Regions from separate parts of the Streptomyces sp. NPDC001700 genome, predicted to be linked through region 3. Evidence: predicted binding sites of a transcription regulator. Region 3 holds the regulator's gene; each other region holds the start of a gene.

The links. The regulator HrcA, encoded in region 3, represses chaperone genes, less so after heat shock. The targets are predictions, from matches to a motif close to TTNGCACTCNGNNNNNCNGAGTGCNAA.
Region 1: groL (chaperonin GroEL) is a predicted target of HrcA. The motif match lies at 2,754-2,780, and genes of this name have one in related genera.
Region 2: groES (co-chaperone GroES) is a predicted target of HrcA. The motif match lies at 4,267-4,293, and genes of this name have one in related genera.

The regions. Positions count from the first base shown of each region.
Region 1 covers NZ_JBSFGE010000003.1:285,041-294,917, forward strand. Annotated here, with positions in the region: gene murQ (N-acetylmuramic acid 6-phosphate etherase) at 1-867, shown strand, start outside; gene groL (chaperonin GroEL) at 966-2,591, opposite strand; gene ACWC5C_RS06990 (cold-shock protein) at 2,910-3,116, opposite strand; gene ACWC5C_RS06995 (MoaD/ThiS family protein) at 3,572-3,847, opposite strand; gene thrC (threonine synthase) at 3,844-5,136, opposite strand; SAM riboswitch class I at 5,154-5,295, opposite strand; gene ACWC5C_RS07005 (glucosyl-3-phosphoglycerate synthase) at 5,495-6,466, shown strand; gene ACWC5C_RS07010 (alpha,alpha-trehalose-phosphate synthase (UDP-forming)) at 6,539-8,086, shown strand; gene otsB (trehalose-phosphatase) at 8,642-9,481, opposite strand; gene ACWC5C_RS07020 (DUF3263 domain-containing protein) at 9,569-9,802, opposite strand; gene ACWC5C_RS07025 (extracellular solute-binding protein) at 9,799-9,877, opposite strand, start outside.
Region 2 covers NZ_JBSFGE010000005.1:405,115-414,991, forward strand. Annotated here, with positions in the region: gene ACWC5C_RS12870 (LysR family transcriptional regulator) at 1-613, opposite strand, end outside; gene ACWC5C_RS12875 (SDR family NAD(P)-dependent oxidoreductase) at 750-1,523, shown strand; gene groL (chaperonin GroEL) at 2,046-3,671, opposite strand; gene groES (co-chaperone GroES) at 3,812-4,120, opposite strand; gene ACWC5C_RS12890 (polysaccharide deacetylase family protein) at 4,340-5,392, opposite strand; gene ACWC5C_RS12895 (THUMP-like domain-containing protein) at 5,452-6,633, shown strand; gene ACWC5C_RS12900 (ATP-binding protein) at 6,630-7,091, opposite strand; gene ACWC5C_RS12905 (Scr1 family TA system antitoxin-like transcriptional regulator) at 7,250-8,101, shown strand; gene ACWC5C_RS12910 (DUF397 domain-containing protein) at 8,112-8,315, shown strand; gene ACWC5C_RS12915 (hypothetical protein) at 8,488-8,775, shown strand; gene ACWC5C_RS12920 (hypothetical protein) at 8,789-9,406, opposite strand; gene ACWC5C_RS12925 (hypothetical protein) at 9,819-9,877, opposite strand, start outside.
Region 3 covers NZ_JBSFGE010000002.1:245,018-254,894, reverse strand. Annotated here, with positions in the region: gene ACWC5C_RS04625 (AMP-dependent synthetase/ligase) at 1-1,597, shown strand, start outside; gene ACWC5C_RS04620 (SpoIIE family protein phosphatase) at 1,742-3,691, shown strand; gene hemW (radical SAM family heme chaperone HemW) at 3,779-5,011, shown strand; gene ACWC5C_RS04610 (DUF3097 domain-containing protein) at 5,008-5,838, opposite strand; gene ACWC5C_RS04605 (MBL fold metallo-hydrolase) at 5,885-6,634, opposite strand; gene hrcA (heat-inducible transcriptional repressor HrcA) at 6,812-7,825, shown strand; gene dnaJ (molecular chaperone DnaJ) at 7,826-8,959, shown strand; gene ACWC5C_RS04590 (nitronate monooxygenase) at 9,137-9,877, shown strand, end outside.

The DNA.
Region 1 (9,877 bases), on a different contig from region 3:
CCCCGGATCTCCGCCGCCATCGACGGCATCGCCGCGCGCATGGCGGGCGGCGGGCGGCTGATCTACGCGGGCGCGGGCACCGCCGGGCGGCTCGGGGTGCTCGACGCGAGCGAGTGCCCGCCCACCTTCAACACCCCGCCGGACCGGGTGGTCGGCATGATCGCGGGCGGGGCGGACGCCGTGGTGTCGTCCGTCGAGGGCGCGGAGGACAGCGCGGAGCTGGCCGCCGAGGACCTGGACCGGCTCGGGGTCGGGCCGGGCGACGCGGTCGTGGGCGTCTCGGCGTCCGGCCGCACCCCGTACGCCGTGGGCGCCGTCGAGCACGCCCGCCGCCGGGGCGCGCTCACCGTCGGGTTGTCGTGCAACACGGGCTCGGCGCTCGCGGCGGCCGCCGACCACGGCATCGAGGTCGTCGTCGGACCGGAGCTGCTGACCGGGTCCACCCGGCTCAAGGCCGGTACGGCGCAGAAGCTCGTGCTCAACATGATCTCGACCATCACCATGATCCGGCTGGGCAAGACCTACGGGAATCTGATGGTCGACGTGCGCGCGTCGAACGAGAAGCTGCGGGCGCGCACCCGCCGCATCGTCGCTCTCGCGACCAGCGCGACCGACGCGACCAGCGCGACCGACGCGACCAGCGCGACCGACGCGACCAGCGCGACCGACGCGACCGACGCGACCAGCGCGACCAGCGCGACCAGCGCGACCGACGAACAGATCGAGAGCGCGCTGACGGCCACCGGCTGGGAGGCCAAGAACGCCATCCTCACCATCCTCGGCGGCGTGGACGCGCCCACCGCCGAGAAGCTGCTCGCCGAGGCGAACGGCCACCTGCGAGCCGCCCTCGAAGCGGCCACAGAATAAGAAACGGCGGCGGGGCGGCACCCCTTGGGAGAAAGGGTGCCGCCCCGCCGTCGTCAGTGGACGGTATGACCGACCGGCGCGCGGGGCGCCGAAGCCGATCAGAAGTCCATGTCACCGCCCGGCATGCCGCCCGGGGCGCCCGCCGGAGCGGACTTCTCGGGCTTGTCGGCGATGACGGCCTCGGTGGTGAGGAACAGCGCGGCGATCGACGCGGCGTTCTGCAGCGCGGAGCGCGTGACCTTGGCCGGGTCGATGATGCCCTCGGCGATGAGGTCGATGTACTCACCGGTCGCGGCGTTGAGGCCGTGACCCGGGGTCAGGTTGCGCACCTTCTCCACCACGACGCCGCCCTCAAGGCCGGCGTTGACGGCGATCTGCTTCAGCGGGGCCTCCAGGGCCAGGCGCACGGCCTGGGCACCGGTGGCCTCGTCGCCGTCCAGCTCCAGCTTCTCGAAGACCGAGACGGTCTGGAGCAGGGCCACGCCACCACCGGCGACGATGCCCTCCTCGACGGCGGCCTTGGCGTTGCGCACCGCGTCCTCGATGCGGTGCTTGCGCTCCTTCAGCTCGACCTCGGTCGCGGCACCGGCCTTGATGACGGCCACGCCGCCCGCGAGCTTCGCCAGGCGCTCCTGGAGCTTCTCGCGGTCGTAGTCCGAGTCCGAGTTCTCGATCTCGGCGCGGATCTGGTTGACGCGGCCCTGCACCTGGTCGGTGTCGCCGGCGCCGTCCACGATGGTGGTCTCGTCCTTGGTGACGGTGACCTTGCGTGCGCGGCCGAGCAGGTCGAGACCGGCGTTCTCCAGCTTGAGGCCGACCTCCTCGGAGATGACGGTGCCACCGGTGAGGATGGCGATGTCGCCGAGCATGGCCTTGCGGCGGTCACCGAAGCCCGGAGCCTTGACGGCGACGGACTTGAAGGTGCCACGGATCTTGTTGACGACCAGGGTCGCCAGCGCCTCGCCCTCGATGTCCTCGGCGATGATCAGCAGCGGCTTGCCGGACTGCATGACCTTCTCGAGCAGCGGGAGGAGGTCCTTCACGCTGGTGATCTTCGAGTTGACGATCAGGATGTACGGGTCGTCGAGCGACGACTCCATGCGCTCCATGTCCGTCGCGAAGTACGGGGAGATGTAGCCCTTGTCGAAGCGCATGCCCTCGGTCAGCTCAAGCTCGAGCCCGAAGGTCTGCGACTCCTCGACCGTGATGACGCCTTCCTTGCCGACCTTGTCCATCGCCTCGGCGATGAGCTCGCCGATCTGGGTGTCGGCGGCGGAGATGGAGGCGGTGGAGGCGATCTGCTCCTTGGTCTCCACGTCCTTGGCCTGCTCAAGGAGCTGGGCGGAGACGGCCTCGACGGCCTTCTCGATGCCGCGCTTGAGGGCCATCGGGTTGGCGCCCGCGGCTACGTTGCGGAGGCCTTCCTTGACCAGCGCCTGGGCGAGGACGGTCGCGGTCGTCGTGCCGTCACCGGCGACGTCGTCCGTCTTCTTCGCGACCTCCTTGACCAGCTCGGCGCCGATCTTCTCGTACGGGTCCTCGAGTTCGATCTCCTTGGCGATGGAAACACCATCGTTGGTGATCGTGGGGGCGCCCCACTTCTTCTCGAGGACGACGTTACGGCCCTTGGGGCCGAGGGTGACCTTGACGGCGTCGGCGAGCTGGTTCATCCCGCGCTCGAGGCCGCGCCGCGCCTCCTCGTCGAACGCGATGATCTTGGCCATGTGAAGTGGTCCTCCCAAGACGGGGTGGATTGCTCCGGACCGCGCCTGGCGCCCGCGACGGACGGCCTGCCTGCCGTGCGGTTCCTTGCCCCGCACGACGTCGGCTTGCCTCACCGACCCGATCCTTCTGTCACTCTCACCTTCAGAGTGCTAACGCAATAATTAGCACTCGCCCCATGAGAGTGCAAGCGCCCGAGGGGCGTCAAGAGAGCCGACCGGGAGGGGCGGAGGGGGCCCTCGCGGACATGCCAGAGGGCCCGCCCCCTCGCGGGGTGCGGGCCCTCCGGCGTTTCAGTCAGCTGCCTCGCGTTCGGCGCGTCAGCCTACGGCCACGCGGACCATGTCCGCCTGCGGGCCCTTCTGGCCCTGCGAGATCTCGAACTCGACCCGCTGGCCTTCCTCGAGGGTGCGGTAACCGTCCATCTGGATCGCACTGTAGTGGACGAACACGTCCGCACCACCGTCGACCGCGATGAAGCCGTACCCCTTCTCCGCGTTGAACCACTTGACGGTGCCCTGAGCCATTCCTAACTCCCCTATTGCTGGCCCTTGCGCAGGACCGCACTCCGCGGACCCGGGTCAGACCTCACCCCCCGAGTCGAGGGGGGTGTGCGCCGGAACGCGTCGACCGCCGCTGAATGTATCCGTCCCAACGCCCTCTGCAACAGGTCAATTGGACGAGAATTCTGGGCACGGCCGATCGGTAAAAAGTGGAGAATTCCCGTGAAGCTCGGGCAAACCCGGCGGGACATAGGGCGCCAACCCGACAAATCGCGCACACACTTTGCGCACAAGTTGACGAGTTCTCATATGCGGTTCCGGCGCCGGGGCGGATGAGGTAGCCCGGGCCCATTGAGGGAAGCGGGGCAACTCTATCGCGATTCCAAACACGGAATCGCCCCGTCCGCTTTTCCCGGACGGGGCGATTTCCTGAGGTGAGCGGGGTGATGGGGCGTCAGCAGACACCCATCACCGCGGGGTCAGCCACCCGCGACCGCGGGGATGATCGACACCCCGGCGCCGTCCGGCGTGGCCGTGTCCAGGCCCTCGGCGAAGCGCACGTCGTCGTCGTTGACGTAGACGTTCACGAAGCGGCGCAGCTTGCCGGTGTCGTCCAGGACGCGGGCCGCGATGCCCGCGTGGTTCTTCTCCAGGTCCGTCAGAACCTCGGAGAGGGTCGCGCCCTCGGCACTGACCTCGGCCTGGCCGCCGGTGTAGGTACGCAGGATGGTCGGGATTCGGACGTTGACGCTCATGCGAGGCCTGCCTCTCGGAACGAGTCAAGGGTGGGGCGGATGATGGCGGAGGGGCCCGTGGTGGGGGCCACCGCGTCGAGGGTCTTGAGGCCGTCGCCGGTGTTGAGGACAACGGTCGTCAGGGACGGGTCGAGGAGCCCGTCCTCGATCAGCTTCTTGGTCACGCCGACGGTCACGCCGCCCGCGGTCTCCGCGAAGATCCCCTCGGTGCGGGCGAGCAGCTTGATCGCGTCGACCACCTGCTCGTCGGTGACGTCCTCGACCGCCCCGCCGGTGCGGCGCGCGATGTCGAGGACGTACGGGCCGTCCGCCGGATTGCCGATGGCCAGCGACTTGGCGATGGTGTTCGGCTTCTGCGGGCGCACCACATCGTGGCCCGCCTTGAAGGCGGCGGAGACCGGGGAGCAGCCCTCGGCCTGGGCGCCGAAGATCTTGTAGGGCTTGTCCTCGACCAGACCGAGCTTGATCAGCTCCTTGAGCCCCTTGTCGATCTTGGTGAGCTGGGAGCCGGAGGCGATCGGGATGACGATCTGGTCCGGCAGCCGCCAGCCGAGCTGCTCGCAGATCTCGTACGCCAGGGTCTTGCTGCCCTCGCCGTAGTACGGCCGCAGGTTGACGTTGACGAAGCCCCAGCCCTCGCCCACGGGGTCGCCGATCAGCTCGCTGCAGAAGCGGTTGACGTCGTCGTACGTGCCCTCGATGCCGACCAGCTCACCGCCGTAGACGGCGGCCATGACGACCTTGCCCGCCTCCAGGTCGTGCGGGATGAAGACGCACGAGCGGAAGCCGGAACGCGCGGCCGCGGCGCCCACCGCACCGGCCAGGTTGCCGGTGGAGGAGCAGGAGAGGGTGGTGAAGCCGAAGGTGCGGGCCGCCTGGACGGCGATGGCGACGACCCGGTCCTTGAAGGAGTGGGTCGGGTTGCCGGAGTCGTCCTTGACGTGCAGCTCGCCGGTGACGCCCAGCTCACGGGCGAGCCGGTCGGCCTTGACGAGCTGGGTGAAGCCCGGGTTCAGACTGGGGAGTGTGGCCACGTCCGCGGGGACGGGCAGCAGCGGCGCGTAGCGCCAGATGTTGTCGGGGCCGGCCTCGATCTGCTTCCGCAGCCCCTCCGGGTCGCCGCTCGGCAGCTCGTACGCCACCTCGAGCGGCCCGAAACACGATCCGCACGCGAAGATCGGGCCGAGGTCGAAGCGCTCACCGCACTCGCGGCAGGACAGGGCGACGGCGGGGCCGAAAGCGGCGGAGGCGGCGGAAGTGGTTGAGCTTTCGACAGATTGCACAGCCATGGAGGCGAGGCCCTTTCTCCTCATCTTCCTCGGGACGCATTTCGCCACGAGACGGAATTGGCACCTTCCCGAGCTGGGAGCCTCGCTACAGAACGCGAGACCAGCTGGATGGTTGCCGGGGCTTCAACGGGCCGTTCCCTCTGCCCCTCTGGATGAGCGGTATGGCCGCCGGGCCGGACCCGGGGCGTTTGTCCGCACGGTGCCCCCGACATACGAAGGTCATGTGCGCTGTTCAAGACTGTAACCGACGGCCCGGAGGGTTGAGCCAGCCGTCCGAACCGCGAGATGGATCACAACGATCATCACGACGATCATCACGACGATCACGCCGAGCGATCACAGCAGGGAGACGAAACAGGTGCTGGATGAGGTGGAGCGCTGGCTGGAGCACCGCTCCTGGTCGGCCGACGACCGTCCGCTGGACCGCCTGCTGGCCGCGAAGCGCGACACGGCGACGGCGGGGACGGCGACGGCGGGGACGAGCGTCAGCGTGGTGCTGCCCGCGCTGAACGAGGAGGCGACCGTCGGCGAGATCGCCGCCGCGATCCGCCGCGATCTGATGACCGAGGCCGTGCCGCTCGTCGACGAGCTGGTGGTGCTGGACTCCGGTTCCACCGACCGCACCGCCGAGGTCGCCGCGGCCGCCGGGGCGCGGGTGGTGCACCGCGACGCGCTGCTGCCCCGGCTGCCCGCGCTGCCCGGCAAGGGCGAGGTGCTGTGGCGGTCGCTGCTGGCGACCAGCGGCGACATCGTCTGCTTCATCGACGCCGACCTGCGCGAATTCGACGCGCGCTTCGTCTCCGGGATCGTCGGGCCGCTGCTCACCGACCCCGGGGTGCAGCTGGTCAAGGGCATGTACGACCGTCCGCTACGGGATACGGCGGGCCAGGGCGGGCGGGTCACCGAGCTGGTCGCCCGGCCGCTGCTGAACCTGCACTGGCCGCAGCTGGCCGGTTTCGTCCAGCCGCTCGGCGGCGAGTACGCGGCCCGGCGCTCGCTGCTGGAGCGGCTGCCGTTCCCCGTCGGGTACGGGGTCGAGCTGGGCCTGCTCGTCGACGCGCTGCACACCGTCGGGCTCGACGCCCTCGCCCAGGTCGACATCGGCGTGCGCAAACACCGCCACCAGGACGGCAAGGCGCTCGGCCGGATGGCCGCGGCGATCTACCGCACCGCCCAGCTGCGGCTGGCCCGCGGCCATCTGGTGCGGCCCCGGCTGACCCAGTTCGAGCGCGGCGAGAACGGCTTCGAGCCCCGGACCACGGCGGTGGACACGGAGGAGCGGCCGCCGATGATCGAGATCCCGGAGTACGCGGAGCGGCGCGCCGCCTGAGTCCGCCGACTCTTCCGGGGCAAGAAACCGTACGTACGTTTGCGCGGCATGCCCGATGGCTAGGCTCGCGACATGGCCGTTGAGCGCGCCGTCGAGCGCAGCGCACCGATCCTCGTCGCGTCCAACCGCGGCCCGGTCTCGTACGCGCTGGGCGCGGACGGTTCGCTCACCCCCAAGCGCGGGGGCGGCGGGCTGGTCTCCGGGCTGAGCGCGATCGGGCCCGACGCGGGGGCCGTATGGGTGTGCGCCGCGCTCGGCGACGGCGACCGCGAGGCCGCGCGCCGCGCCGGGGCCGGGCACTTGACCTCGGCCGACACCGGCGGGCAGCAGGTACCGCCACACCGGACACCCCCGCAGGACCGGACCGGCCATCTGCCCACCGCCCACACCGGCGGCCAGCAGGTGCGGATGCTGGACATCGCGCCGGACGTCTTCGCCGCGGCGTACAACGGCGTCGCGAACTCGGTCCTGTGGTTCGTCCACCACCTGCTCTACCAGACCCCCATCGAGCCGGTCTTCGACGCGGAGTTCGCCGCCCAGTGGGAGGCGTACGAGACGTACAACGCGGCCTTCGCCGACGCGCTCGCCCAGGAGGCGGCCGAGGGCGCGGTGGTGCTGGTGCAGGACTACCACTTGGCGCTGGTCCCAGGACTGCTCCGGGCGCGCCGCCCCGACCTGCGGATCGGCCACTTCTCGCACACCCCGTGGGCGCCCCCGGACTACTACCGGCTGCTGCCGGACGACGTCGCGGCGGGCGTGCTGCGCGGCATCCTCGGCGGCGACCGCGCCGCCTTCCTGACCGGGCGCTGGGCCGCCGCGTTCGCCGACTGCTGTGCGGCAGTGCTGGGCGCGGAGGTCGTCCGCGCGGCCGACGGTTCGGCGGCCGCCGTGCGCTTCGAGGGCCGGGAGACCCGGCTCGGGGTGCACGGCCTCGGCGCCGATGCCTCCTTCCTGCTGGAGCGGTCGCGGGCGGCCGATGTCGGCGAGCGGCTGAGCGCGCTGCGCGAGCAGATCGGACCGGACCGGAAGACGATCGTCCGAGTGGATCGCACCGAGCTGTCGAAGAACATCGTGCGCGGGCTGCTGGCCTACCGCCGCCTGCTGGAGACCCACCCCGAGTGGCGCGAGCGCGTCGTCCACGTGGCCTTCGCCTACCCGTCGCGCCAGGACCTCGCCGTCTACCGCGACTACACCGAGCGGGTACGGGTCCTCGCCGACGAGATCAACGCGGAGTACGGGACGGAGGGCTGGCAGCCGGTCGCGCTCCATGTGAAGGACGACTTCGCCCGCTCCCTGGCCGCCTACCGGCTGGCCGACGTGGCCCTCGTCAACCCGATCCGGGACGGCATGAACCTGGTCGCCAAGGAGGTCCCGGTCGTCTCCGAGCGGGGCTGCGTGCTGGTGCTGTCGCGGGAGGCGGGGGCGTACGAGGAGCTGGGCGCGGATGCGGTGGTGGTGAACCCGTACGACGTGGAGGCCACGGCCCGCGCCCTGGACGAGGCCCTGCGCACCCCGGACGGCGAGCGCGCGGACCGCACCAAGCGGCTGGCCGCAGCGGCCACAGCCCTCCCACCCCGAGACTGGTTCCTGGCCCAGCTACGGTCCCTGCAAGAGGCCTAGAGTCCCCCACCCCGCCCCTTCCCGAACCGGGGACTCCGCCCCGGACCCCGACCCGGCACCCATCCCCAGGGCTCCGCCCTGAACCGCTGCGGGCGAGCGGGGCGCCGCCGACGCGCCCCCCCCGGCGACCTCCCCGACGCCGGGGCGCCGTACGCGGCTCCGCCCCGACCCGCCCCGAGCACACCGGCCCGCGCACCGCTCACCGGGCTTCGCCACCAGCCCCCGCGTCCCGGCGCTCCGCCACACCCGGGCGCCCTTCGCGGGCTCCGCCCCGCCCGCCGGGCGCACCGACCCGGGCACCGTTCCGCAGGATCACCACCCCACTCGGGGGCCGCTCACCGGGCTCCGCCCTGAACCGCTGCGGTCGGGGCGCGCCCGCCGGGGCCGCGCCTTCCCGTCGGCGTTGCCGCGCCTCGACGTCGGGGATGGCACACCGCCGACCGGTGGGCCGGGGGTCCAGGGGGCTTGCCCCTGCCACGCGGCGGAGCCCCACGCGGCGGAGCCGCACATCGGGTGCTGCTCGGATGCTGCGGGAAGGGGCGAGGTGGGGGACTCTCAGCGCAGCGCCGCCGCCAGGGACTCCAGCAGGGCCACCACCCCCGCCGGGCCGTCGACCACCAGGTCCGCCCGCTCCGCCAGCGCCGTCACCTCCGTGCTGCCGCTGCACACCAGCAACCCCGGCACCCCCTCCCCCCGCAACCGCTCCACGGCCGCGAACGCGGCCAGATCGCCGAGGTCGTCGCCCGCGTACAGCACCGCGCCCGCGGCGGTCTCGCGCACGTACTCCAGCAGCGCGACGCCCTTGTCCATGCCCGGCGGGCGCAGTTCCAGGACCAGCCGCCCCGGTTCGACGATCAGGCCGTGGCGCTCGGCCAGCGCCCGCAGCGGGGCGCGGAGCTGGTCGAAGGCGGCCTGCGGGTCCTCGGTGCGGCGGGTGTGGACGGCGACCGCACGGCCCTTGTCCTCGGTCCAGGTGCCCTGCCAGGCACCGTTCGCCTCCAGGACGCCCGGCAGTTCGGACCGCACGGCGCCGATGCCGGGGTGGGGTTCGGGGGTCTGGACGGCGCGGCTGGACGCGTCCCAGCGCTCGGCGCCGTACAGGCCGAGCACCACGAGGTTGGCCGGGGCACCGCTGTCCCCGAAACCCCCGTAGCGGACGGCGACTTCGGCCGGGCGGCCAGTGATCACCGCGAGGGAGCGCAGCCGGGGGCCCAGCGCGGCGAGGGCCGGGACGGCGCCGGGGTGGGCGCGGGCCTGGTCGGGGTCGGGGACGATGTCGGCGAGGGTGCCGTCGAAGTCGACCCCGAGGACGGCCCGGTCGGGCCGTTCCAGGAGGGCGGCGAGGCCCTGACGTCCGGCGGCGGTGGCGGGTACGGGGAGGGGGTGGCTGCCCATGCGGCGACCCTACCCGGCCCCGCCGACAGCCACCCGCAGCGGCGAACGGCGTCAGCCACTCAAGGGAAAGTCCCACCCCACAAAAACTCAGCGGCGTTCGCGCCGCTCCGCCCGCACGCGGCGCAGCCGGTTGACCGTCACCGGGTCGTGCTCCAGCGCGCGCGGGTCGTCCAGCAGAGCGTTGAGCAGCTGGTAGTAGCGGGTCGGGGTGATCCCGAGCCGCTCCCGTATGGCCCGCTCCTTGGCGCCCGGGCCCGGCCAGCCCTCGCGCTCCACGGCGAGCACGGCCAGGTCCTCCTCGGAGAGTGGTTCGGTCGTCACGGCTTGGCCGTCTCCATGGCGTCCGCGGCCCGCTGGATCTCGCCGAGGACGCTCGCCGGGTCGCCGCCGTCGGCC
Region 2 (9,877 bases), on a different contig from region 3:
CCGCGATCCACGGCTCCTCGGCCAGCTCCCCGACCCCCACCGTCCCGGCCCCGGCCAGCCGGTGATCCTGCGGGACCATGACCACCAGCCGGTCCCGCAGCAGCGGCCGCACCACCAGGTCGTCCCACCCCGCCGCCGGGTCCGCCTCCGGACCGGCCTGTGGGTAGCGGAAGGCGAGCGCGATCTCGCAGTCGCCCCCGCGCAGCATCTCCACCGAACACGGCGGCTCGGCCTCCACCAGGGAGACCCGGGTCCCCGGGTGGGCGGCGCGCATCCCGGCGAGCGCGGTCGGCACCAGCGTCGAACTGCCGCTGGGGAACGACACCAGGCGCACCCGCCCGGCCCGCAGCCCGGCGAGCGCCGCGACCTCCTCCTCAGCGGCGGTCAGCCCGGCCAGGATGCCCGCCGCGTGCCGCACCAGCGCCTCGCCCGCCTCGGTCAGCCGCATCTCCCGCCCGGTACGGACCAGCAGCGGCGTCCCCGTGGACTGCTCCAGGGCCTTCATCTGCTGGCTGACGGCGGGCTGGGTGCAGCCCAGCTCGCGGGCGGCGGCGGAGAAGGAGCCGGTGGTGGCCACCGCGCGCAGCACCCTCAGATGACGAGCCTCGATCATGCCCCCGAGCATAAGGGGCACTTGGGTGCGGACCGGAATATCGCGCCAGGGCTTTGACGGCGCACCGGCCGGGGCGGGCCGCCCGGGGGCCCGGTGCCCGGGCGCGGAGTGATCTCCCGGCCGATAACGTGCGCGTATGACGACTGCATTGATTACCGGGACCACCGCGGGCATCGGCTCCGCCTTCGCGAGCCGGCTCGCGGCGGACGGGCACAACCTGGTGCTCGTGTCCCGTGACGAGAAGCGGCTGCGGGACCAGGCCGCCGACCTCCACGACCGGCACGGGGTCGAGGCGGAGGTGCTGCGCGCCGACCTGTCCGAGGACGCCGGTATCGCCGCGGTCGAGGAGCGCTTGGGGGACCGTACGCATCCGGTCGATCTGCTCGTCAACAACGCCGGGTTCGGCAACAACGGCCGCTACCTGGAAGCGCCGCTCACCGATGAGCTGCGGATGCTGAAGCTGCACTGCGAGGCGGTGCTGCGGCTGACCAGCGCCGCCGCCAAGACGATGCGGGCGCGGGGGCGCGGCGGGGTGATCAACGTCGCCTCGGTGGCGGCCTTCTTCCCGCGCGGGACGTACGGGGCGAGCAAGGCGTGGGTCGTGCAGTTCACGCAGGGCGCGGCGAAGGACCTGGCGCGGTCGGGGGTGCGGCTGATGGCGCTGTGCCCGGGTCTGGTGCGGACGGAGTTCCACTCGCGGGCCGGGATCAAGCCGGAGAAGGTGCCGGACTGGATGTGGCTGGACGCGGACCGGCTGGTCGCGGCGGCGCTGAAGGACTTCGCGCGAGGGAAGACGCTGTCGATTCCGGACCCGCGGTACAAGGCGATGACGGGGCTGGCGAAGCTGGTGCCGAGGGCGGCGGTGGCGGGCGTCTCCTCGAAGGTGGGCCGGTCCCCGGTCAAGGGATGACGGATCCCGGTCAGGGAATGACGGCCCTCGGGCGCGCCACCGCCCGCGCGGCTGCGCGAGACCGCAGAGCGCGAGCGTGCGGGAGGGCGGGGCACCCGACCGCACGGTCCGCAGGGCGCGAGCAGGCGGGACCGCAGGGCACGAGCACGCGAGACGGCGGAGCGCACCACCACGCGAACCCGCCAGGCGCGAGCACGCAGGTCCGGGGCGCGACCCCGCGAAGTGCCGGGGCACCCGACCGCGAAACAGCCGGGCGCGAGCACGCGAGACGGCGGAGCGCACCGCCGCCGGGGCGCGCGAGGCCCCGGGACGCGCCTCCGGGGGCGGCATCACCGCGAGGCGCGCTACCGCGCGAAGGCGCAGGCCGCACCACCGCACGAGACTGGGAGCCGCACCACCGCGCCAGGCCGTGGTCCGCACCACCGCGCCAAGGCCGCAGGCCGCGCTACCGCGCGAAGGCGCGGCCACCCCGTTTGGGGTGGCCGCGCCTTCGCGTGCGCTGTGCGCTAGCTACGCGTCGCGTCAGTGCGCGTGGCCGTGGCCGTGGCCACCGGCGTCGGCCTCTTCCTCGGCCGGCTTCTCGACCACCAGGGTCTCGGTGGTGAGCAGCAGCGAGGCGATGGAGGCGGCGTTCTCCAGCGCGGAGCGGGTGACCTTGACCGGGTCGATGACGCCGGCCTTCACCAGGTCGCCGTACTCCTCGGTCGCGGCGTTGTAGCCGTGGCCCTTCTCCAGCTCGGAGACCTTCGAGGTGATGACGTAGCCCTCGAGGCCCGCGTTCTCGGCGATCCAGCGCAGCGGCTCGACGACGGCGCGGCGGACGACGGCGACACCGGTGGCCTCGTCGCCCTCCTTGCCGAGGCCGCCTTCCAGCACCTTGGCGGCGTGGACCAGAGCGGAGCCACCACCGGAGACGATGCCCTCCTCGACCGCGGCGCGGGTCGCGGAGATGGCGTCCTCCAGACGGTGCTTCTTCTCCTTGAGCTCGACCTCGGTGGCCGCGCCCACGCGGATCACGCACACGCCACCGGCCAGCTTCGCGAGGCGCTCCTGGAGCTTCTCGCGGTCCCAGTCGGAGTCCGTGGACTCGATCTCGGCCTTGATCTGGTTGATGCGACCGGCCACGTCGTCGCTGTTGCCGCCGCCGTCGACGATGGTGGTGTCGTCCTTGGTGACGGTCACGCGGCGGGCGGTGCCCAGCACGTCCAGACCGGCCTGGTCGAGCTTGAGGCCGACCTCCTCGGCGATGACGGTGGCGCCGGTGAGGGTCGCGATGTCGCCGAGCATGGCCTTGCGGCGGTCACCGAAGCCGGGGGCCTTCACGGCGACGGCGTTGAAGGTGCCGCGGATCTTGTTGACGACGAGGGTGGAGAGGGCCTCGCCCTCGACGTCCTCGGCGATGATCAGCAGCGGCTTGCTGGCGCCGGCCTGGATGACCTTCTCCAGCAGCGGCAGCAGGTCCTGGATGGAGCCGATCTTGCCCTGGTGGATCAGGATGTACGGGTCGTCGAGGACGGCCTCCATACGCTCCTGGTCGGTCACCATGTACGGCGAGAGGTAGCCCTTGTCGAAGGACATGCCCTCGGTGAAGTCCAGCTCCAGGCCGAAGGTGTTGGACTCCTCGACGGTGATGACACCGTCCTTGCCGACCTTGTCCATCGCCTCGGCGATCAGCTCGCCGACCTGCTTGTCCTGGGCGGACAGACCGGCGACGGCGGCGATGTCGGACTTGGAGTCGATCGGGCTGGCGGTGGCCAGCAGGTCCTCGGAGATCGCCTTGACGGCGGCGTCGATGCCCTTCTTCAGGGCGGCCGGGGAGGCACCGGCGGCCACATTGCGCAGGCCCTCGCGGACCAGCGCCTGGGCCAGCACGGTGGCGGTGGTGGTGCCGTCACCCGCGATGTCGTTGGTCTTGGTCGCCACCTCCTTGACGAGCTGGGCGCCAAGGTTCTCGTACGGGTCCTCGACCTCGACCTCGCGGGCGATCGTGACACCGTCGTTGGTGATGGTCGGAGCACCGAACTTCTTGTCGATGACGACGTTGCGGCCGCGGGGGCCGATCGTCACCTTGACGGTGTCCGCAAGCTTGTTGACGCCGCGCTCAAGGGCGCGACGGGCGTCCTCGTCGAACTTCAGGATCTTCGCCATGGTTGCGTATGTCCTCTCCTTGCGATCCTCGGCCGCCGTACGGAGGCAGCCGCCGTCGCGTCAAAAAAACGAACCGCGCCCCGACCCCGGGTATCTGTGACACGGGCACCGGGGCGCGGCTCATAGGCAAACTTCGGTGATTACTTCTCGACGATCGCGAGGACGTCGCGAGCCGAGAGGACGAGGTACTCCTCGCCGCTGTACTTCACCTCGGTGCCGCCGTACTTGCTGTAGAGCACGACGTCGCCGACGGAGACGTCGAGCGGAAGCCGCTTGCCGTCCTCGAAACGGCCCGGACCGACGGCCAGGACGACGCCCTCCTGGGGCTTCTCCTTGGCGGTGTCCGGGATGACCAGGCCGGAGGCCGTGGTCTGCTCGGCCTCGACGGCCTGGACCACGATGCGGTCCTCAAGCGGCTTGATGGCAACCTTGGAGCTGGCGGTCGTCACGATCCGACCTCCCCCTTCGGAGATCTCACGGGGTTAACTGTCTGAGGTGGCGACCAGGTGGATCCGTCGTCGCGGGTGCCGGACCTGCCCGTCGCTGTGTTTGGCACTCAGCGGTGCCGAGTGCCAGCCCTGACATTATGACGCGGTTAGCACTCCGTCAACCAGAGTGCCAAGCGCGGTGGCGGCGGACCGCTCGGGTGGCCCCCGGGGAACCCGCTCTCAGACGTAGTCCTCCAGCCGCGCCACGGTGAATCCCTGCGCCTGGATCTCCCGCAGCAGCGCGGTGATCATGTCGGTCATGGTGTGCCCGCCGAGCTGCTCCGGGCCGCGGAAGTGCGCGAGGACGATGTCCCCCGGCTGGAGCCCTTCGCCGGACCGGTAGACCAGCCCCTTTGCCTCCATCTCGGCGCGCCACAGCACCACGGGACCCAGCCCGCAGTCCGCCGCCGCGCGCAGGGTGGTCTCGTCGTACTCCCCGTAGGGCGGGCGGAAGAGGCGCGGCAGGACGCCGAGCCGGTGCCTGAGCTTCTCCTGCTGGCCGCAGATCTCCGCGACCTGGGTGCCGTAGTCCTGACCGGCCAGGCTGGGGTGGGTGAGGGTGTGGTTGCCGACGCCGCCGCCGAGCCGGTGCAGCTCGCCGAAGTAGTCGTAGCGGCCGTCGACCGCCTCGTCCGTCAGGAACTCGGTGAACGGCACCCTCAGGTCCCGTACTTGGTCGATGAAGCGCGGGTCCTTCTCCAGTCCGTCGTCGATCGTCAGGAAAACCACCCGATCGGTGGTCGCCACCTGACGGATGACCGGCGGCAGCCCCGGCGGCTGCTCCTCGTCCGGCACCAGCGGCGGTTTGACGGCGGGCGGGCGCGGCGGCGGGTCCAGCGGCCGGTCGAGCCCCCAGCGGTGGTACGCGCCGGGGGCGATCCCCGGCGCCGGGCGCGGCGAGGCCGGGACCGAGCCGGGCGGCGGCGGTGACGGCGGAGGCGGCGCGTCGTCGGCGGCGGGGTGCGAGGGCGCGCGCACCGGCGCGGATGCGCCCTGGAGCGCGGCCCCGGGGGGCGCGGACACGGCGGGCGCGGACCCGGCGGGCGACCCCGCTACGGAGCGCGGAGCGGCCGCGCCCGACGGCTGCCGCGAACCGGCCGTCTCCTCACCCGCCCCGGCCGGTGGCGCGGGAGCGGCGAGGGGTCCGCAGCCGACGAGCAGAACCGCCGTGGCGGCGAGAACCAGACACCTGGAAAGATCAGCCTTGATCATCATCACAAAAGCGATCTTCATCTCTTCGGTGCACGAATGCCCGACACGCGCGTGCGGATGCGCTCCCCGGAGCGGGGAGAATGGGCCATGTGGACGTTGACGCCTTCGACTCACTGCTCGGCGACGAGGGGCAGGCGCTGCTCTCCGCGCTCCGGGACTACGACCCGGCGCGGGAGCTGGCCACCGCGACCCGGCTGCGCCGCGACCATCCGGCCGCCCTGGTCTCGGCGGCCCTGACCCAGGCGCACCTGCGCCAGCGGGCGGTCGCCAAGTTCGGGGCCGAGGACGCCCACCGCATGTACTTCACGCCCGACGGCGTCGAGCAGGCGACCCGTACCTCCGTCGCCGCCTACCGCGCCGACCGGCTGGCCGGATTCGGCGTGCGCGACGTGGCCGATCTGTGCTGCGGCATCGGCGGCGACGCGATCGCGATGGCGCGGGCCGGGCTCGCCGTGCTGGCCGTCGACCGCGATCCGCTGACCTGTGCGGTCGCCCGCGCCAACGCCGACGCGCTGGGCCTGTCGCGGCTGATCGAGGTGCGCTGCGCCGATGTCACCGAGGTCGACACCTCGTCATATGACGCGGTGTTCGTGGACCCCGCCCGGCGCGGCGGCCGGGGCCGGGTGTTCGACCCCGAGGCGTACTCCCCGCCACTGTCCTGGGCCATCGAGGCCGCCCGTACGACCCCGCGCGCCGCCCTCAAGATCGCGCCCGGGGTGCCGCACGAGGCGGTGCCGGAGGACGCGGAGGCCGAGTGGATCTCGGACCAGGGGAACGTGAAGGAGGCCGTGCTGTGGTTCGGCACCGCCCGCCCCGGCATGCGCCGCGCCACGCTGCTGCCCTCCGGCCACTCCCTGCTCGGCTCCCAGCTCCCGGACCCCGAGCCGGGCCCGGTCGGCCGCTGGCTGTACGAACCGGACGGCGCCGTCATCCGCGCCCACCTGGTGGCGGACGTGGCGGCCCGGATCGGCGGCCGTCTCATCGACCCGACGATCGCCTACATCACCACGGACGAGCTGCGCCCGACGCCGTACGCCACCGCGTACGAGATCACCGATGTGCTGCCGTTCAACCTGAAGAAGCTCAGGGCGCTGCTGCGGGAGCGCGGGGTCGGCGTCGCGACGATCAAGAAGCGCGGCTCGGCCATCGAGCCGGAGCAGCTGCGCAAGAAGCTGCGGCTGGAGGGCGGCAACGCCTGCACGATCCTCCTCACCCGCTCGGCAGGCGCCCCCACGATGCTCCTGGGGCACCCGGCGCCCTAGCTCTTCTCCTCCCCGTGGAGTTCGAACCAGACGCCCTTCGCGTACACCCCCGACGGGTCCGTGTCCGCCGTCCCCCAGGCGTCGGCGAGGGCGGCGACCAGGCCGAGCCCGCGCCCGTGGAGGCGGTCGCCCTCGGGGAGGCGTGCGGCGGTGGGGAGTTGGGCGGAGGCGTCGTAGACGAGGACGCGGTAGCGGGGCGGCTCGATCACCACACGCAGGGTCAGGGAGTCGCCCTCGGCGTGCAGAAAGGCGTTGGTGGCCAGCTCGGAGGTGCACAGCGTCGCCACCTCGACCAGGTCCTCCTGCCCCACGGCGCCCAGCACGACGGCGACGAAGTCCCGGCAGACCTTGGCGGAGGTGGCGTGCCGCGTGTTCTGGAGCGTGTAGACGTACGGGTCCTGGGAGGGAGCGGGCGGGCGACGTGGTGGCCGGTCGTCGGACTCGTAGTCGGACTCCATGGGTCAACTCCCTGCGAACGGGCCTATATCGCGCGTACCGTTACAGCGATCAACGCGCAGTAGCGGCGACGCCACCCAAGGTAGGGCAGTGGTGCAAACAACTACTACGGTCCCGTTGAATTTCGCCGACAATTACTCCTTGAGGGTTACGGAGGGCCATGCCACCCAGAAGCGTCCCGACCGCGCGTCAAGTCCGGCTCGGAACTGAACTGAGGAGGATGCGCGAGGGCGCCGGGCTCAGCATCCAGGAGGCCGCCGACCGGCTGGGCATCAACCGCACCCACATCACCAACCTGGAGCTGGCCCGCTTCGGCGTGAGCGAGGAGCGGGTGCGGACCCTCGCCGCGATCTACACCTGCCCCGACCACGGTTACGTCGACGCGCTCGTCTCCATGACCCGCGAGCGTAAGGGCGGTTGGTGGGAGGAGTACCGGGGCCATATCGCCACCGGCGGTCTCGACCTCGCCGAGCTGGAGTACTACGCGACCAGCCTGCGCGTGGTCGAGCTGATGTTTCTGCCGGGCCTGCTGCAGACCGAGGAATACGCGCGGGCCGTGCTCGACGAGGCGGTTCCGGCCTGGTCGCCGCCCGAGCTGAGGCGCAGGCTGTCCCACCGTATGAAGCGCCGGGACATCCTCGACCGGGACGATCCTCCGCCGTGCACCTTCATCATCCACGAGGCCTGTCTGCGGCTGCGGTTCGGCGGGCCGCAGCTCATGCGCCGACAACTGGACAGCCTGCTGGAGGCCTCAACACGGGAGAATGTCACCGTGCGGGTCATCCCCTTCGAAGCGGGCGGTTTCCCGGTCTCCGGGGTATCGATGACCTACGCCTCGGGCCCGGTGCCACAGCTGGATACGGTGCAGCTCGACGCCGCGCACGGCCCCATGTTCGTGGACGCCGAGACCCAGCTGACCAATTACCGGGCGGTGCTGGCCCGGACGATGAAAGTGACCCTCCCCCAGAAGGAGTCACGTGACATGATCCACGGCATCGCCCAACACCTCTGAAGGCAAGGAAATGTCTCAGATCACCTGGCAGAAGTCCTCCTACTCCACACAGGGGGACGGCAACTCCTGCATAGAGCTCGCCTCCATAGGCCCCGACGCCATCGCCCTCCGCGAAAGCGACGATCCCGGCATCGTGATGACCACCACCCCGGCGAAGCTGCGGCCCCTCCTCCACGCCATCAAGGCGGGCGAGTTCGACCACCTCGCGAGGTAGTCCTCCGGACCGGCTCCGGTCATGGCACGATCATCCCGCTGATGGTCCGGACCGGAAGGTGGCAGGGGCATGGAACATGAGTGACGAGAAGCGGCCCGTATCCGATCGGGCTGTATCCGATCGGGCTGTATCCGATCGGGCTGTATCCGATCGGGCTGTATCCGATCAAGAAATGTCCGATCTCCTGCAGGATCTGGAGGAGATGCTGCGCTACCTGGAGGAGACGGTCCAAGGCCTCGACCGGTTGGCGAAGACGGTCGGCGACGACTGGAAGGGCCCAGCGGCGACCGCGCACAAGAAGCTCCAGCGGGACGCCTACCGGGACGCGGTGCGGATCCGGCAGATGCTGCTGCACGTCGAGGACGCGACGAAGCGGCGCGGCGAGAGCCTGGGCGAGCGATATCTGGAGCTGCTGCACCGCTTCCAGTCGATGCAGCGCTCGTCGGACGCGTCCGGCTGACCCCTGGCGCCCCTCAGCCCTCACCGTCGTCGGGGCTGAGTTCGCGGTTGACGAGACGGTAGTAGCCGATCGCCTTGACGAGGCCCAGACCGCCCGCCACCGCGAAGACGACGGCGATCCCCATCGCCACCCCGAACGTCTCCGCGCCGAGGTCCGACATGGCCGTGGACGCCCCCAGCACCAGCCCGAGGCAGCACAGCACCAGCGACGGCAGCAGCCACAGCAGCGCGCTGCCCGACACCCGCCAGTGCGGCAGCGTCTGCGGATCGCGCCCCAGCTCCGCCCAGTCCCGCAGCCGCGCGCCGACGAACACGTCCCGCCGGATCCCCGAGACCAGCCCCAGGCTGGACGGGACGGTGGCGCCCAGCGCCAGCCCGAGGAAGATCACGCCGAGGATGTGCTCGACGATCTGCCCGGTCACCAGGAACTGGAACCCCGACACCGCCAGCGTCCACCCCAGCGCGAACACCAGCGTCAGCAGCCACAGCAGCAACGCCCGGTGCGGCGCCATGTACCACCGCGCCAGCGTCCCCATGGCCCGCGCCCGGTCGGCCAGCAGCCCGGCCCGGTCGGGCCACGGCTGCAGATCCGGGGCGGGCGGGGGCGGGGGCAACGCGTCGGGCAGGGTCATGGAAGGCAGTCTCTCAGCTCCGGCGGAGCCGTGAACTTCATTCCTCCCTGGCTGGCAGGAACCGCGCTCCCGCCGAGGGTCACGCCCTCCAGTACTTCGCCACCGCCTGCGCGTACGCCACCCGGCGGTCGACCCCGCCGCCCCGGACCCGGAACCGCCCCCGCGCGGACTCGGTCATGGCCGCCCTTCCGAAGCGCGCGCCCCGCCGTTTCCACGAAGTCCGCAGCGGAGCGTCGAGCGCGGCGGCAGGCGCAGTTCGGCCAGCGGCTCATGGTCGGGGGTGAGCACGGCGAGGCGACGATCGCCGTTCCGGACGACCACGGCGAGCGGCGCGGCCCCGGCGGGGTCGGCGGCGATGGTGAAGCGCGGCTCGCACCCCTCGGGAAGGGGCGGGCCGTCCCGGCTGGTCGCGCTACCCGACCGACTCGAAGCGCCACCGGTGGACGGCCCGGCGCACCAGGTCCGGGCCCG
Region 3 (9,877 bases):
CGCGGCGACCACCACGGTCTACCCGAGCACCAACGCCGAGGAGACCGCCTTCATCCTCGCCGACTCCGGCAGCCGGGTCCTGATCGCCGAGGACGGCGCCCAGCTCGCCAAGGTCCGTGAGAAGCGCGACGAACTGCCCGACCTCGCCCATGTGGTGGTGATCGAGGCCGAGGACGCGACCCCCTCGGGGGGCGACCCGGAGGGCTGGGTGCTCTCCCTCGCCGAGCTGGAGAAGCGCGGCGCGGCGCATCTGGCCCAGCACCCCGACGCCGTACGGGAGCGGACGGACGCGCTGCGCGCCGATCAGCTGGCGACGCTCATCTACACCTCCGGTACCACTGGCCGCCCCAAGGGCGTACGGCTGGCGCATGACTCCTGGTCCTACATGGCCATCGCCATCGGCACCCAGGAGGGGCTGCTCTACCCGGACGACATGCAGTACCTGTGGCTGCCCCTCGCGCATGTCTTCGGCAAGGTGCTGACGGCGGGGCAGATCTACGTCGGACACACGACGGCCGTGGACGGCCGGGTCGACAAGATCATCGAGAATCTGCCGGTCGTCCGGCCCACCTATATGTGCGGCGTGCCACGGATCTTCGAGAAGGTCTACAACGGGGTCGCGCAGAAGGCCCGCGAGGGCGGCGGCGCCAAGTACAAGATCTTCCAGTGGGCGGCCGGGATCGCCCGCGACTACGCGAAGACCTCCCAGGACAACTTCCGCCGCACCGGCACCGCGTCCGTTCCCTTCGCCCTCAAGGCCCAGCACGCCGCCGCCGACAAGCTCGTCTACACCAAGCTGCGCGAGGCGTTCGGCGGGCGGCTGCGCGCCGCCGTGTCCGGTTCGGCCGCGCTGGCCCCCGAGATCGGCTACTTCTTCGCGGGCGCCGGGATCAACATCCTGGAGGGGTACGGGCTCACCGAGTCCAGCGCCGCCAGCTTCCTCAACCCGCCGGACTACCGCACCGGTACGGTCGGCAAGGCGTTCCCCGGCACGGAGGTGCGGATCGCCGACGACGGCGAGGTGCTGCTGCGCGGCCCCGGCATCATGCAGGGCTACCACGGGCTGCCCGACCTGACCGAGAAGGTGCTGGAGTCCGACGGCTGGTTCCACACCGGCGACATCGGGGAGATGTCGCCCGATGGCTATCTGCGGATCACCGACCGCAAGAAGGACCTGATCAAGACCTCGGGCGGGAAGTACGTCGCCCCGGCGGAGGTCGAGGGCCAGTTCAAGGCGGTGTGCCCGTTCGTCTCCAACATCCTGGTGCACGGCGCGGACCGCAACTACTGCACCGCGCTGATCGCCCTCGATGAACCGACCCTCATGGGCTGGGCGCGGGAGCACGGCCTGGCGGGGAAGTCCTACGCCGAGGTCGTGGACACCGAGGCGGTGCGGGAGTTGATCGACGGCTATGTGCAGCGGCTCAACGAGGGGCTGCAACGCTGGCAGACGATCAAGAAGTTCCGGCTGCTGCCGCGTGATCTGGACGTGGAGCACGGCGAGCTGACGCCGAGTCTGAAGATGAAGCGACCCGTGGTGGAGCGTGAGTACAAGGCCCTGATCGAGGACATGTACGCCGGTACCCGCGAGGCCTGACGGCAGGGCCTTCACCGGAAGGGCCATTACCGGAACAGGCTCGTCCTACGCACGATTTTTCCCCTCAACACAGTTAACTTGCGTGACTCGGTGCATATAACTGCGGTCCGTCTGTCACTCTGTCCGTGCCGGGTTACGGCGCATATGACGGAGCTTCTCAGGAGCCGCACAGTGGGGACGTCATCTTCCACCCCGTCTGCATCCGCAGGCGGGGTGGCTCTGCCGGTCGGGGGAATCGGTCCTGTACGAACCAGCGCCTCGGCCCGCGCGAGCCTGCCCGGCAGCCCGCTCGCGGCGTCCGCCGCACGCCGGTTCGTGCGCGCCGCGCTCGCCGAGTGGGTCGCGCTCGACGTACCGGCCGCCGACCGGATCACCGAACGGACCGCGGACGAGGCCGTCCTGCTGGTGAGCGAGCTGGTCACCAACGCCGTGGTGCACGCGGGCACGGCCGTCGAGGTGTGCTGCGCGCTCGATGTGTCCAGCCACGAGGGCGATCCGCCCTCCCTCGTCGTCGAGGTGACCGACCACCACCCCACCCGGGTGCTGCGCGGCGACCCGCCGGACGGCGTGGACGGCGCGGAGTGCGCGGGCGGCCACGGGCTGCGGCTCGTCGCCGAGATCGCCGAGGCGTGGGGGACGACGTACCGCCGCGCCAGCAAGACCGTGTGGTTCCAGGTGTCGGTCACGCCCGCCGCCGAACCGGCGGTGCCCGAGGAGCCCGCGGCCGGGGACCTCGCGCCCTCGTGGGCCTCGCGCGGCACCGGGATCGTCGCCCCCGTGCCGCGCCGGGTGCCCGCCCGCCGCGCCGATCCGGAATGGACCCGGCACGGCGCGCTGTCCTTCCTCGCCGAGGCGTCCGACCTGCTCGCCGGGCAGTTCGACGAGGAGCTGGTCACCTCGCTGGCCGGACAGCTGCTGGTGCCGCGGCTCGCCGACTGGTGCGCGGTCTGGCTCGACTCCGGCAGCGGACCGCCGCGGCTGGCCCGGGTCTGGCACGCCAGCGAGAGCCGCATGGAGGGGCTGCGGCAGGTGCTGGAGAAGGAACCGCCCCAGCTGCCCGCCACCGCGCGCGGCGGCGCCCTGGACTGGCCCTGGCCCGCCGACCCCGCGGCGTACGGGCCCGGCGGCGCGGCCCTGGCCTGCCGGCTGATCGCGGGCGGGCGCGCGCTGGGCACGCTGCTGATCGGCCGGGCCGGGCTGGTGCGCATGCCCGACGAAGTCGTCGGCCTGATCGAGGACTTCGCGCGTCGCGTCGCGCTCTCCCTCGCCTCCGCCCGGCGCTACACCCGCCAGGCCACCATCAGCCGGGTGCTCCAGCGCGGGCTGCTGCCCTCCGGGATCGCCCGCATCCCCGGCGTCGAGTCGGCCGTCGTGTACGAGCCGACCGGCGACATCTCGGCCGGAGGCGACTTCTACGACGTCTTCCCGGCCGGTGACGGGCGCTGGTGCTTCGTCCTCGGCGACGTCTGCGGAAACGGTCCTGAAGCGGCCGTGGTGACCGGACTGGTCCGGCCCTGGCTGCGGCTGCTGGGCCGCGAGGGCTACGAGGTGGGCGAGGTCCTCGACCGCCTCAACCAACTGCTGGGCGAGGAGGCCGTCGGCGAGGCCGTCGAGGCCGCGGGCGGCGCCGACCCGGGCGGCGCGGGCCTGCCCCCGGGCGGCGGCCCGGCGCGGTTCCTCTCGCTCCTCTACGGGGAGCTGGTGCCGCTGGGACCGGGCGACGAGGGCGGCGGCGTGCGGTGCACGCTGGCGAGCGCGGGCCATCCGCTGCCGCTGGTCCTCCAGCCCGATGGAACGGTACGAACGGTCGCCGTGCCGCAGATACTCCTCGGCGTGGTCGAGGACGCCGCGTACGAGAGTGAAACGTTCGATCTGGCGCCCGGCGAGACCCTGCTGTGCGTGACCGACGGGGTGACGGAGCACCGCTCCGGCAGCCGCCAGTTCGACGACGAGGACGGCCTCGCGGCGGTGCTCGCGGGCTGCGCCGGGATGAGCGCGCGGGAGGTCGCGGAGCGGGTGCGGCGGGCGGTGGACGAGTTCGCGGTGGAGCCGCCGGACGACGACCTGGCGATGCTGGTCCTCAGAGCGCTGTAGCCGTCAGCAGAGCGCTGTAGGAGCCCGGCGGGGGAGCGGAGCGGCCGTGGGCGGGGCGCGCCCGCGCCATGGCGGACAATGGGGCGTATGCCTTCCGTACTGCCCGACGGCGACCCCATGCCCCAGGACGGCGCGCTGCCCCCCGGCGCGCTGGCCGCGGCGGCGGGGCGGCCGCTGGGGTTCTATCTCCACGTGCCCTACTGCGCCACCCGCTGCGGGTACTGCGACTTCAACACGTACACCGCCGCCGAGCTGCGCGGTTCCGGCGGCGTGCTCGCCTCCCGGGACAACTACGCCGAGCAGGTCGCGGAGGAGGTGCGGCTCGCGCGGAAGGTGCTGGGGGACGACCCGCGCCCGGTCGAGACCGTATTCGTCGGCGGCGGCACGCCCACTCTGCTCGCGGCGGCGGACCTCGGGCGGATGCTCGGCGCCATCCGCGACGAGTTCGGGCTCGCGGACGGAGCCGAGATCACCACCGAGGCCAATCCGGAGTCGGTCGATCCGCGGTATCTGGAGGCGCTGCGGGAGGCCGGGTTCAACCGGGTGTCGTTCGGGATGCAGAGCGCCCGGCAGCACGTCCTGAAGGTGCTGGACCGCACCCACACCCCCGGGCGCCCCGAGGCCTGCGTCGCGGAGGCGCGGGCGGCCGGGTTCGACCATGTGAACCTGGACCTGATCTACGGCACCCCCGGCGAGAGCGACGACGACTGGCGGGCCACCCTGGAGGCGGCGCTCGGCGCGGGCCCGGACCACGTATCGGCGTACGCGCTGATCGTCGAGGAGGGCACCCAGCTGGCGCGGCGCATCCGGCGCGGCGAGGTGCCGATGACCGACGACGACGCCCACGCGGACCGGTATCTGATCGCCGAGGAGATGCTGTCGGCGGCCGGATTCGACTGGTACGAGGTCTCCAACTGGGCCACCTCGCCCCAGGGCCGCTGCCGCCACAACGAGCTGTACTGGCGCGGCGCCGACTGGTGGGGCGCGGGCCCCGGCGCCCACAGCCACGTCGGCGGCGTGCGCTGGTGGAACGTCAAGCACCCCGGCGCGTACGCCCAGGCGCTCAGCGAGGGCCGCTCACCGGGCGCCGGGCGGGAGCTGCTGTCCGACGAGGAGCGCCGGGTCGAGCGCATCCTGCTGGAGCTGCGGCTGTCCGAGGGATGCCCGCTGGAGCTGCTGCGCCCGGCCGGTGCGGCGGCCGCGGCGCGGGCGCTGGAGGACGGGCTGCTGGAGCCGGAGCCCTACCGGCAGGGCCGGGCCGTGCTCACGCTCAGGGGCCGTCTGCTGGCCGACGCGGTGGTGCGGGACGTGGTCGACTAACCGGCCTCGGGCGCCGTCACGAAATCGATCAGCTCCTCGACCCGCCCCAGCAGCTCCGGCCGCAGGTCCTTGTAGGAGTGGACCGCGGACAGGATCCGCTGCCACGCCGCGCCCGTGTTCTCCGGCCAGCCCAGCGCCCGGCAGACGCCCGTCTTCCAGTCCTGGCCGCGCGGCACCGTCGGCCAGGCCGCAATGCCCAGCGAGGACGGCTTCACGGCCTCCCACACGTCGATGAAGGGGTGCCCGACGACCAGCACGCTCTCGTCGGTGATCTGCTCGGCGATCCGGGACTCCTTGGACCCGGCCACCAGATGGTCCACCAGGACACCGAGCCGGGCGTCCGGGCCGGGGGAGAAGTCGCGCACGATGGCGGGCAGGTCGTCGACGCCCGCCAGGTACTCCACGACCACGCCCTCGATGCGCAGATCGTCGCCCCAGACCCGCTCCACCAGCTCCGCGTCGTGGCGGCCCTCCACATAGATGCGCCCGGCGCGGGCGACCCGCGCACGGGCGCCCGGGACGGCGACCGAGCCGGAGGCGGTGCGCTGCGGGGCGCTCGGGGCCGTCGCGCGCGGGCGTACGAGGGTGACGACGCGGCCCTCCAGGAGGAAGCCGCGCGGCTCCATGGGGAAGACGCGGTGCTTGCCGAAGCGGTCCTCAAGAGTGACCGTCGGCCCCTGCGCGGTCTTCTCGCAGCGGATCACGGCACCGCAGAACCCCGTGGTGACCTCCTCGACCACGAGGTCCGGGTCCGCGGGGACCTCGGGGGCGGGCTGCTGCCGCTTCCAGGGCGGGGTGAGATCCGAGTCGTAGTGTCGGCTGCGCATCCGGATGACGATAGCGCGGCGGGTTAACGGGACACGCCGAGGCGCGTTAAGGGGAGGCGCCTGGGCGGGACACGCCGAAGCGTGCGGCCAGTTCGTCGCGTTGGGCCCGTACGAAGGCCGCGTCCACGACCGACCCGTGGCCGGGGACGTACCGCGCGTCCTCGCCGCCGAGGGCGAGCAGCCGGTCGAGGGCGGCGGGCCAGTGGGCGGGGATCGCGTCGGGTCCGGCCTGCGGCGGGCCCGACTCCTCGACCAGATCGCCGCAGAACACCACCTCCGGCTGCCCCGGCACGCCGCCCGGAACCAGAACGGCCAGGTCATGGGCGGTGTGCCCGGGGCCCACGTTCGCCAGAAGCACAGACCGGCCGCCCAGGTCGAGGGTGATCTCCCCGGAGACCACGTGATGCGGCGGTACGAGGTGATCGGCGGCCTCGGCGGCGGCCCCCGGGGGCACACCGTGCCGTATGGCGTCCTCGCGCAGCGCCTCCCGGTCGCGGCGCAGCAGACCGTCCACGCCGGTGGCTCCGTACACTTCGCAGCCCGCGAACGCGGCCGTGCCCAGGACATGGTCGAAGTGCGGATGGGTGAGCGCGATCCGGGTCGGACGGCGGCCGGTCAGCCGGGTGATCTCGGCCCGCAGCGCCGCGCCCTCGCGCAGCGTCGAGCCGGTGTCCACCACGAGGACGTCCGTCCGGCCGGTGATCACGCCGATCGTGCAGTCCCAGTCGGGCAGCCTGCGGCGGGCGACATCGGGACCGAGCTGTTCCCACCCGGCCTCTTCCCAACACGTCTCCATACCGAGACGCTAGCTCCAACAGCGATAGCGTGACGGGTGGCCGGGGCGCCGGCGGGGGGGCGGCTCTTGCCGTGCCCACCGCACCCCGCCGTACACTGGCTGAGGGGTTCTGGCACTCGTGACCGTTGAGTGCCAGAGGGACGACCTGATGACACGGCTGGACTGGAGGTGCGCGGGGTGCTCAGCGAACGCAGACTCGAAGTGCTGCGTGCCATTGTCCAGGACTATGTGGGCACCGAGGAGCCGGTCGGCTCCAAGGCGCTCACCGAGCGCCACCGGCTGGGGGTCTCCCCGGCCACGGTGCGCAACGACATGGCCGCGCTGGAGGACGAGGGCTTCATCGCCCAGCCGCACACCAGCGCCGGGCGCATCCCCACGGACAAGGGCTACCGGCTCTTCGTGGACCGGCTGGCCGGAGTGAAGCCGCTGTCCGCCCCGGAGCGGCGGGCCATCCAGAACTTCCTGGACAGCGCCGTCGACCTCGACGACGTGGTGGGGCGCACCGTCCGGCTGCTGGCGCAGCTGACCCGGCAGGTCGCGGTGGTGCAGTATCCGTCGCTGACCCGTTCGACGGTGCGGCACGTGGAGCTGCTGCCGCTGGCCACGGCCCGGGTGATGCTGGTGCTGATCACCGACACCGGCCGGGTCGAGCAGCGCGTGGTGGACTGCCCGGCTCCGATCAGCGACGACTCGCTGGCGGATCTGCGGGCCCGGCTCAACAGCCGGGTCGTGGGGCGGCGGTTCGCGGATGTGCCGCAATTGGTGCAGGATCTTCCGGAGTCCTTCGAGCAGGAGGACCGGGGGACGGTCTCGACCGTGCTGGCGACATTGCTCGAAACGCTTGTCGAGGAGACCGAAGAGCGGCTGATGATCGGCGGCACCGCGAACCTCACGCGCTTCGTGCATGATTTCCCCCTGACGATCCGGCCCGTGCTGGAGGCACTTGAGGAGCAGGTCGTCCTCCTCAAGCTGCTCGGCGAGCAAGACTCGGGTATGACCGTGCGTATTGGGCATGAGAATGCTCACGAGGGGCTGAATTCCACCTCGGTCGTCGCGGTCGGCTACGGTTCGGGCGACGAAGCCGTCGCCAAACTCGGCGTGGTCGGACCGACCCGCATGGACTACCCCGGAACGATGGGAGCGGTACGCGCAGTGGCACGTTACGTCGGACAGATCCTGGCGGAGTCGTAAGTGGCGACGGACTACTACGCAGTCCTGGGCGTGCAGCGCGATGCCTCGCAGGACGAGATCAAGAAGGCATTCCGCCGGCTCGCACGCGAGCTGCACCCGGACGTCAATCCGGATCCGAAGACCCAGGAGCGGTTCAAGGAGATCAACGCCGCTTACGAGGTGCTGTCGGACCCGCAGAAGAAGCAGGTCTACGACCTGGGCGGGGACCCGTCGGGGTCGGCCGCGGGCGGTGGCGCCGGTGGGTTCGGCGCGGGCTTCGGCAACTTCTCCGACATCATGGACGCGTTCTTCGGCACCGCCTCGCAGCGCGGCCCGCGGTCCCGCACCCGGCGCGGCCAGGACGCCATGATCCGCCTCGACGTGGAGCTGAGCGAGGCCGCGTTCGGCACCACCAAGGACATCCAGGTCGACACCGCCGTGGTGTGCACGACCTGCAGCGGTGAGGGCGCGGCGCCGGGCACCTCGGCGCAGACGTGTGACATGTGCCGCGGCCGCGGTGAGGTCTCGCAGGTGACGCGGTCCTTCCTCGGCCAGGTCATGACCTCGCGGCCGTGCCCGCAGTGCCAGGGCTTCGGCACCGTGGTGCCGACCCCGTGCCCGGAGTGCGCGGGCGACGGGCGGATCCGCTCGCGGCGCACGCTGACTGTGAAGATCCCGGCCGGTGTGGACAACGGCACCCGCATCCAGCTCGCGGGCGAGGGCGAGGTCGGCCCGGGCGGCGGCCCGGCGGGCGACCTGTACGTGGAGATCCACGAGGTCCCGCACCCGGTCTTCCAGCGGCGCGGTGACGATATGCACTGCACGGTGACGATCCCGATGACGGCGGCGTGCCTCGGTACCAAGGTGCCACTGGAGACGCTGGACGGCCTGGAGGAGATCGACATCCGGCCCGGCACCCAGTCCGGCCAGTCGGTCCCGCTGCACCAGCGCGGCATCACGCATCTGCGCGGCGGCGGCCGGGGCGATCTGATCGTGCACGTCGAGGTGATGACCCCGACCAAGCTCGACCCCGAGCAGGAGGAGCTGCTGCGGCGGCTGTCCAAGCTGCGCGGCGAGGAGCGGCCGACCGGCGAGTTCAAGCCGGGCCAGCAGGGGCTGTTCTCGCGCCTCAAGGACGCGTTCAACGGACGCTAGGCGCCCGGCCGGGGGTCCGGGGGTTGGCCCCCGGGGGATGCGGCCAACGGACGCTAGGCGCCCGGCCGGGGGCCCCCGGGGGATGCGGCCAACGGACGCTAGGCGCCCGGCCGGAACGCCTTCGGCGGACGCTGATCCGGTGACGGATCGTCGCGGGGGACATGGCACGATGTGGCCATGTCCTCCGCGCTGACCGATCTCGCTCGGTACCCGATCGTGCAGGCTCCGATGGCGGGCGGGGCCTCCTGCCCGCAGCTTGCCGCCGCTGTCATCGAGGCCGGGGGCCTCGGTTTCCTCGCCGCCGGTTACAAGACGCCGGAGGCGATGTACGAGGAGATCAAGCAGCTGCGCGGGCTGACCGGCCGCCCCTTCGGCGTCAACCTGTTCATGCCGCAGCCGCCCGGCGACCCGACCTCCGTGGCGGTCTACGCCGACCGCCTGGCGGGTGAGGCGTCCCGCTACCAGGCCGCCCTCGGGGACCCCGAGGCCAGCTCGGACGACGCGTACGACGCCAAGCTGGCGATCCTGCTGAACGACCCCGTTCCGGTGGTCTCGTTCACCTTCGGCTGTCCCACCCGCGCCGTGCTGGACGCGTTCGCCCGGGTGGGCACCCGGACCATCGTCACCGTGACCTCGCCGGTCGAGGCGGAGACCGCCCAGTGGGCGGGTGCCGATGCCGTCTGCGTCCAGGGCGTGGAGGCCGGTGGCCACCAGGGCGGCTTCCGTAACGACCCGGCGGACGACGCCCCCGGGGCCGTGCTCGGGCTGCTGTCGCTGGTCGCGCTGGTGCGCGAGACCGTGCAGATCCCGATCATCGCGGCGGGCGGGCTGATGCGCGGCTCGCAGATCGCCGCGGTGCTGGCCGCTGGCGCGTCGGCGGGACAGCTGGGCACCGCGTTCCTGGTCTGCCCCGAGTCG